Regions from separate parts of the Brevibacillus sp. Leaf182 genome, predicted to be linked through region 1. Evidence: riboswitches for the same ligand, from Rfam matches in the RefSeq annotation. Region 1 holds a riboswitch; the other holds the start of a gene.

Region 1 (4,419 bases):
TAGGCCGCTATGCGAAAATCACCGTAGGCGGTCGGAAGCTGCACTTCAATTTCCTTTTTCACCATGGATTCCGTCCGCATCCGATGCGCGATCAAGTCTGCAATCGTAATCAGCTTGAGATCAAAGCGGCGTGCGATCTCTACCAATTGCGGCAGACGTGCCATGGAGCCATCCTCGTTCATAATTTCGCAAATGACTCCTGCTGGTATGCCCCCCGCCAAGCGAGCCAAATCAACTGCCGCCTCGGTGTGACCCGCTCTGCGCAACACACCGCCAGACTTCGCGATTAACGGAAAAATATGTCCCGGTCTGCGGAAATCTTCTGCGGACTTCTGATCGTCCAGCATCGCCAAGACCGTCTGAGAGCGCTCCTGAGCGGATATCCCTGTGTGTGTACACCCTTCATCGATGGACACGGTAAAAGCCGTTCCTTGCTTGTCTGTATTGGCATTTACCATCGGATGGAGCTGCAAGCGAGTCGCGTGCTCTTCTGTCACCGGTACGCAAACGAGTCCCCTGCCATGTGTGACCATGAAGTTGATCATTTCAGGCGTAGCCGCTTCGGCCATGCAGACAAAATCTCCTTCGTTTTCCCGATCCTCATCATCTACCACGATGACTGCCTTGCCCTGACGCAAATCTTCCAATGCCTCTTCTATGCGATGAAACATACTTTCTCCCTCCTACTCACGCGAAGCCATTTTCCTGCAAAAAGGCTAGACTGAGCCCGCCAGATTTTTCTGTACCGCCATGATTTTGATACCCTAACAAACGCTCCACATATTTGCCGATGACATCTGTTTCGAGATTCACCAAGTCCCCAGGTCGTCTGTCTGCAAGACTCGTATTCGCCAGCGTATGCGGAATGATCGAAACGGTAAAACCGTTATCGTTTACGTCCACCACGGTGAGACTGATGCCATCTATGCAAATCGATCCTCGGGCAATGACGTACTTCAACAACTGCGGTTTGGCCTCAATCCGAAACACGACTGCATTCGCATTCACCTCTCGTGAAGCAACTATTCCGGTCCCGTCTATATGTCCGGAGACGATATGCCCGCCAAAACGGTCCCCCAGCCGCATTGCTCTCTCCAGATTCACTCGCTGTCCGCTTCGTAATTTCCGCAAGCTCGTCTTGTTCATTGTCTCTGGCATCACATCGACGCTAAACTGACGATTCGTATAAGAAGTAACCGTAAGGCAAATGCCATTGACCGAGATACTGTCCCCGAGCTTCACCCCTTCGAGTACCTGCTGAGCGCGGATGACCAGTCGACTCGCCTGCTCGTTCCCTTGAATTGCTTCCAACACGCCCAATTCTTCGACCAGTCCCGTGAACATGCTCTCTCCTCCTCACTTGCTACGCCTGTTTCTCCCATTGTGGGTACCCGATGATCTGTACATCACCTTTCCCCATCGGAGTGATCGTGACATTTGTCAACGGTATCGCTTCTCCCATCGTCGCAAAGCCTTGACCACCGAATGGCGAAGGCGCGCCGCTTCCCCCGATCAGCTTTAGTGCGATATGGCTCACGACCTTTTGAATCGCTCTCGCCTGCAAAAAGGAGCCGTTTACTTCTTGCCCGCCTTCCACAAGCAACGAGGTAATCCCCAGCTCTCCCAACGTACGCAGCACCTTTTCCACGCGAATGGGTGCATCCGTTGTGATGACCTTTACACCTCTTGCCGCAAGCAGCTCCTGCTTTTCCCTTGGGGCTGCATCTGTCGTAAAGATCCACGTCTTCGCATCTGCATTCTGGACGACACGGGCATCCAGCGGCGTACGTAAATGACTGTCCAAAATCACGCGAACTGGCTGGCTTCCAAAACGCTGCTCTTCCTGGCGCGCCGTCAACAGCGGGTCATCCGCGAGAATCGTCCCAACCCCAACGAGGATGGCATCGTGCTGCCTGCGCAGTTCATGCACCTCTGCCCGAGCCTCTGCTCCAGTAATCCACCGACTGTGTCCCGTGAACGAAGCGATTTTCCCGTCCAATGTACTGGCCATCTTTACCGTCACAAATGGACGTCTGGTCTGGATGTAATGGAAAAAGACTTCATTGAGCGCCCTCGCTTCTTCTTCTCTCACGCCCACAGCTACTTCCAGCCCTGCTGCCCGTAGCATCTCGATTCCTCTTCCTGCCACCAGTGGATTCGGGTCGAGCGTCGCTACAACGACACGACGTACACCGGCTGCGATCAACGCCTCTGCACACGGCGGTGTTTTTCCGTAGTGACTGCAAGGCTCCAGCGTCACGTACGCGGTCGCACCTTGCGCTTTTTCCCCAGCCATCCGCAGTGCGTGTACCTCAGCATGGGGTTCTCCTGCCCGCAGATGGGCTCCCATTCCCACGATGGTTCCATCCTTCACAATCACAGCTCCGACCATGGGATTCGGGCTGGTTTGGCCTCGTGCCGATCGTGCCATTTCCAGCGCCAGATCCATGTACTTGCTGTCCTGTTCCATACCGCACTCCTTTCTGTTCCATCATTCCAGCCAAGCACAACGCAAAAAGCCCTTGAAACCTCAAAACGTTTCAGGGCATAGGGAAAGAAGCCTTACCTCATCCGTTTTTTCACAAAAAAACAAATGAAGAAAGCACAAAATCTTCTTCCATCCGGACTGTACCGTCGGCTCTGGGTTTTCACCAGATCAGTCGCTGTAAGTGTGGTCAGCGAGTCGCGGGCTCAGACGTGCGTACGCCATTACCGCCGGTCAGGAATTTCACCTTGCCCTGAAGATTGTCGCTATGAAGTTTTATAAAAATAAAAACGCCCATGAATATTATGCTCAGGGCGTTCAGAAAGAAGCCTAGCTTCTACTGTTTTTTTGAAAAAAACAGCGAAATAGGCCGTTCCAAATACCTTCTCCCATCCGGACTGTACCGTCGGCCTTGGATTTGCACCAAGTCAGTCGCTATCAACTGCTACGATAGCGAGTCGCGGGCTCAGACGTGCGTTCGTCATTACCGCCGGTCGGGAATTGCACCCTACCCTGAAGGCTGGTATTCAGTTACGCAAAGTATAGCATATTTTTCACTATTGTCTGTAATCATTTATGGGAGAAGTGCACTTTACCTTTGCTCGCACTCTTCGAGGACGGTCAGGAGTTCTTTCAAATCACTTATGTACGCCTTTGGCACAACACCATTTTGCTCCATGTCCTGCTCGTTCCCTTGATAGGCAATAAAAGCGACTTGTCCGTCGCAGGCCGCCTTTCCATCGATCCAGGAATCCCCGATCATCGTCCAAGCTGAAACAGGCCAATCCGGCTTGCGGCTGCGAATATAGTGAATGCCCGATGGTGATGGCTTCAAGGTCGTCATTTGTTCGCGAGCTACGATTTCGTCAAAGTAGGGAGCGATTCCCGTCCCGTTCAAAGCCTCCTCTGCCGCGGCGTAGGCGTTGTTGGTCAGGATATACAAATAGTAGTTCTCTTTCAAGCGATCCAGCACTTCCACCGCATGCTTCTCCAATACAGCTCCATGCATGCCTTCCTTCTCAATCGCGGTTACTGCTTCCCACATAGCTTGTTCCAATTCACTCGTCATCTGCTCCGATTTTCTGCCAATCTCAATGAGCTGTGATGCGGTATACTTCTCCCACTCAAGTGTTGGAGAAACGATCCCATTATCCACCCATAGCTGAAAAATGGCCCTCTTCATCTCGGCAAAGTTGATCCTGGATTGCAATAAGGTGTTGTCCATATCGAAAATAATGCCTTTTGTATAGGATTTACTCATTTGTGGTCTCCTTTTTTAACAACTCGCCATGTCTGTTCTAGAGCAACGGTGTAGGCTTGAGCGTCGCCCGTCGGTGCGAGCTGATCATTATTCCACAAAGTCGCCGCTATATATTGCTGGCTATCCTTCAGGCTTTGTCCAACGATCCCTCCCGGCTCTGCCCCAGCTTTTGCGAGTACGTTGTTTTCGCTTCCACAGACTACGCGAAGAACTTGAGCGCTCTCTAGTCCATCCAGCAACTGACGATCGTCGCTGTCTGTGAGCTTCGAGAAAAGCTGTACAGAAATGGCTTCATATGTCTGGCTCTGCCCTGTCTGATGAAAAATAGGATCGTGATCCTTCTCCATGAAAGATTGATAGTGCTCTCTACTCTCCCAAACAGTAAGAATACAAGCTTCCAACGGCTGATGCTGATTCCACCCTCCGACTTGTCCCAGAAAGCCTTTTATGTCCTCTAATGATCTCCATTTCGCTTGGGCATGGGAAAACGATTGCTTCTGATTTTCTGTTACTTTACATGTAATCCATTTGATCAGCATTTCCAAGCCTCCTACGATCTTTTACAAAAAAGGAAGAGCGACAGTTCTACACTGTCGCTCTTCTCCACACACTACGGATTTTCCTTTATTGTTCCTTTTTCTTCGGGCTAGGAAACAATGCAGAAGTAACAGGG
Region 2 (4,419 bases), on a different contig from region 1:
CCAAAGCCTCATCCAGAAGGTATTTTTACCGCTATGAAACAGCTAGGCGCTACGCCTGCGGAAACCATTTTCGTAGGTGATAGTGATGCTGATGTGTTGGCTGGTCGAGCCGCTGGTTTGCGAACAGTCGGTGTGGATTGGCTTTTGGTTACACAAAAGTCGGGAAAATTCGATCCCGAGCCTGACTACCACTTTACGGATGTGCAAGCTTTTACCGATTGGATACTCGGACGCTAGATGAACAAAGGGTGTGCCCTGCCGCCGAAGCGTGGACACACCCTTTGTTTGATTAATAAGCCCGACCGAACCAGACGCTATGCTGTGACTCTTTGCCGCAGCAAATGCAGACTTTCTTTTTTACAGGAGGCTCAAACGGGATGTTGCGAGAGGTGAACTTAGTTTCCTCTTTGATCTTCGATTCACAAGCATCATCCCCACACCAGCCAGCTAACACCCATCCACTCGTTTTATTGTCGCTCTCGTTTTTGGCAATATGAGCGGATAGCTGCTCCAGTGTATCAATCCCCAAATGTGAGTTTTCATCACGGAAGGCTAGTGCTTTTTGGAACATATTTTGCTGAATCTCTTCCAACAGTTGAACAACTGTCTGCGCGATACCTTCAAGTGAAACCGTCACCTTCTCCCCTGTATCACGACGAGCCAGAATTACTTGACCATTTTCCACGTCACGCGGGCCGAGCTCCAGACGCAGAGGAACCCCGCGCATTTCCCACTCATTGAACTTCCAGCCTGGTGTTTCTTCCCGAAGATCAGCACGGACACGCACTCCTGCGGCCTTGATCTCGTCAAAGAGAGGATCAAACGCCTCCATTACTTTCTCTCGCAGCTTCATCGGACCGACTGGAATCATGATAACCTGTGTCGGAGCCATGCGAGGCGGCAACACTAGACCGCGGTCATCGCCATGCACCATGATCATTGAACCAATCAGTCGCGTAGAGGTTCCCCATGATGTGGTGTGAACGTACTTGAACTGATTGTCACGATCCAAAAACTTGATTTCAAAGCCGCGCGCGAATTTATCGCCCAAATAGTGTGAGGTGCCCGCTTGCACTGCTTTGCCATCCTTCATCATCGCTTCAATGGAATACGTGTCAACAGCACCAGCAAAGCGTTCACTCGGTGTTTTTTGTCCCTTCCAAACCGGAATAGCCAGCTCCTGCTCGACGACCTCTCGATAAATCTCCAGCATTTGCATCGTTTCCTGACGAGCTTCCTCCTCTGTCGCATGCGCCGTGTGGCCTTCCTGCCAGAGAAATTCTGATGTCCGCAAGAACGGCATCGTCCGCTTTTCCCAACGAAAAACGTTTGCCCATTGGTTGATTAATACAGGTAGGTCACGGTAGCTTTGAATCCATTGGCTGTACATATGTCCGATGATCGTCTCGGAGGTTGGACGTAGCGCGAGCTTTTCCTCTAGCGGCTCTCCCCCAGCCTCTGTTACCCAAGGCAGCTCCGGATTGAAGCCCTCGATATGCTCTTTTTCTTTTTGAAAGAAGGACTCGGGGATCAGCATCGGGAAATAGGCATTGCGATGCCCTGTCTCCTTGAAGCGCTTATTCATCGCCTCTTGAATTCGCTCCCATAGTTCAAAGCCATCTGGCTTAAACACGATGCAGCCGCGTACCGGTGTGTAGTCCATCAAATCCGCCTTTTTAATGGCATCGATGTACCAACGCGAAAAATCCTCCGATTGCGGTGTAATTTCTTTTACAAACGCTTTGTCCTCTTTCATCCGTCTACGCTCCTTTTTGTTCTTACGTAAAATGCAAAAAATCCCCCATCCCAAAAAGGGACGGAGGATTAACTTCCGCGGTACCACCCTGATTGACTACAGCAGACGCCATAGTCCTCTCGATAACCCGATAACGGTGGGCATCCGGCTTAGCTCTTCACCAGCAGCTTCAGGATGGGGTGCAGGTATCCTTTACGTATCAGCCTTCCAGACTAGGGCCGACTCTCTGTCACGGGGGAATAGCTGCGGGTCCTTTCATAGCCTTTTGTGACTATCTATTACCTAAACATATTAGCGAGTCACATCGTGGTTGTCAATTGTTGGTACGCGCAGCGATTCTCGAGCCGAGCTTCACGTAGATCGGATACGCGACCACTGAAATCATAACACCTTTGAAGAGATTGAACGGGACGATTCCGTACAGAACCAATGACCAGATACTTGTCGCATTGAACATGGTCAAGAGCTGTTCAATCGGCATTTGATAAAGCACAGCGTACGCAGGCAACAGCACATAAGCATTTGCAATAGCCATGACAATCGTCATCAAAATCGTTCCCAGAGCGAGACCAGTCAGGAAGCCTTTTTTGCCTTGACCGAGACGCTGCATGTAGACAGCCGCAAAAATAAAGCTTGATCCTGCTACAACGTTTGCGAGCTCACCGATCAACAGACCGTCTGTATTTTTAAAGAGCATGTGCAGTGTATTTTTCAGAACCTCGATAATAACACCAGCTACTGGTCCGTACATGAGTCCCCCAATTAATGCGGGGAGTGTACTGAAGTCGAGCTTTAAAAAGCTTGGCATGAGCGGTACGGGAACCTCGAGATACTGCAAAATAAATGCAACGGCCGCCAGCATGGGAATCGTCACCAGCTTTTGGGTTGCACGTGTGCGCGAAGAATGCAGCGCTGTTTCTTTCATGTTTACCATCTCCTCATTTTTCTACTCCTTCTTGAGGAATGGCAACAGTCGTTGTAAGCTCACACGTCTTGTTACACAAACAGAATAAACCCTGTGGCTATAAGTTCCACAGGGCATTTGCAAGCGTATGACAAAACCGTGCGCAAATAAAAGGTACAAGAAACAAGAGGGCTGGCCTCTATGTTCTCATCCCGTTTGCACAGGCAAACAAGCACGTGTGATAAACGTACTGTCGTCATCCTTCTCCCATCCAGACTGTACTGTCGGCTCTGGAATCACACCAGATCCTGCACTCCGTCGCTACTTACAGCTCGGGAGGCTCGCGGGCTTAACATGCACAAAGCATGATCACCGCCGGTCGGGAATTTCACCCTGCCCCGAAGGAATGTGTAGTTGTATACAGCATATTATACTGCTGTTTTTTGATTTGACAATAGAGGAAACTGCCAAAGCGACACTTCTTGTTTATTTTTCCGATTTGTTTAGTAGGGATATTGGTCTTCGGCTTGGTTGTTACCTTGACCAAAAAGAAATAGACCGCCCTTGAGTTGACAGCTCTGCGGTCTATTTCACAACATAGTATTGAGCCGCCCCCTTTAGGGGAAGCGCCTATTGTACCGACCGTTCCGGTTGCCGCCGGGACGGTCTTTTTTTACCTTATGCTTTTCGATCTCGTTACATCCAATATTACCACAACGACTTCGGATTATAAATCATCAAGACCCCGCTCCCCGATACTTCGTGACTCCCCAGTTCCAGACTAACAGCCCAATCCCGAAGAAAATAACAGCCACTACCGGCGTCATTGCCGCATATGTGTACCAGACTTCCTTGCGCAAAAAGTATGCCGCCGGATAAACACCTACGAAGGCAAACGGCAGCACGTAGGTGAGCACAAAGCGTATAGCCTTGTTGTACACGTCTACCGGATAGCGCCCATATTGCTGGATGTTGTAAATCATCGGGGCAATCCCTGTCCGCGAGTCGGAAAAGAAGCTAACCGCAGCAATCGCGGTATACACGCCACCGTAAATCAATGCCCCGCTGATCGAGAGCCCGATAAAGATGAACACGTCGTACCAGTAAAACGACAAATCGAGTTGAATGGCAGCATACCCCATGATGATGATCCCGGTTATGACTCCAAAAATGCGGTCTGGCGCAATCGACTCGAGACACACCTGTGCCAGATTGTGAATCGGTCTCGTCAGGATGCGATCCATCTCGCCTCGGATAATATACCGTTCGTTGAAGTCCCAAAAACCGAAGAACATCGAGAACAACGCGTATGGAACCAAAAAGAAACCATAGATAAAGATAATCTCGTCACGCGTCCAATCCCCCATCAGCGGAACATGCGTGAACACGACAATAATAAAGATGAGATTGATCAGCTCAGAAACCAGATTGGACACAAAATCCCCGAGAAAATCCGTTCGATAGGCAAGTCTCGTCTTGAAGTACTGGCTCAGGTAGTCGGCAAAGATACTGAAAATATGTTTCATGTTTTGCATGCTCTACTCTACCCTCCTTGCACAACCAGCTTGTTGCGGGCAAGACGCCACATCACCAAGATGGGAACCAGTATGACAAACATCCAGATGACCTGAAAACCGATCAATTCCCAGGAACGTTCCGTTGTAATCGCACCTGTGAAGATCAGGCTCGGATAATAGTTGACCGCCTGAAATGGAAGATACCCCATTGCCGTTTGCGCCCATCCCGGGAAAAAGCTGAT

What was found. A riboswitch is a leader RNA that binds a small molecule or an ion and turns the genes downstream of it on or off. The one in region 1 is predicted to bind FMN.
Region 2: it holds a riboswitch for FMN, as region 1 does, so the genes downstream of both, ASG16_RS10490 (ECF transporter S component) here and ribD (bifunctional diaminohydroxyphosphoribosylaminopyrimidine deaminase/5-amino-6-(5-phosphoribosylamino)uracil reductase RibD) in region 1, are expected to answer to the same signal.

What each region holds. Positions count from the first base shown of each region.
Region 1 covers NZ_LMPN02000018.1:41,735-46,153, forward strand. The annotation lists gene ASG16_RS07970 (bifunctional 3,4-dihydroxy-2-butanone-4-phosphate synthase/GTP cyclohydrolase II) at 1-671, opposite strand, end outside; gene ASG16_RS07975 (riboflavin synthase) at 688-1,344, opposite strand; gene ribD (bifunctional diaminohydroxyphosphoribosylaminopyrimidine deaminase/5-amino-6-(5-phosphoribosylamino)uracil reductase RibD) at 1,364-2,470, opposite strand; FMN riboswitch at 2,606-2,750, opposite strand; FMN riboswitch at 2,863-3,010, opposite strand; gene ASG16_RS07985 (HAD family hydrolase) at 3,078-3,746, opposite strand; gene ASG16_RS07990 (YdbC family protein) at 3,743-4,285, opposite strand; gene ASG16_RS07995 (hypothetical protein) at 4,371-4,419, opposite strand, start outside.
Region 2 covers NZ_LMPN02000020.1:10,216-14,634, forward strand. The annotation lists gene ASG16_RS10480 (HAD family hydrolase) at 1-237, shown strand, start outside; gene proS (proline--tRNA ligase) at 290-1,756, opposite strand; gene ASG16_RS10490 (ECF transporter S component) at 2,070-2,681, opposite strand; FMN riboswitch at 2,916-3,070, opposite strand; gene ASG16_RS10495 (ABC transporter permease) at 3,398-4,195, opposite strand; gene ASG16_RS10500 (ABC transporter permease) at 4,204-4,419, opposite strand, start outside.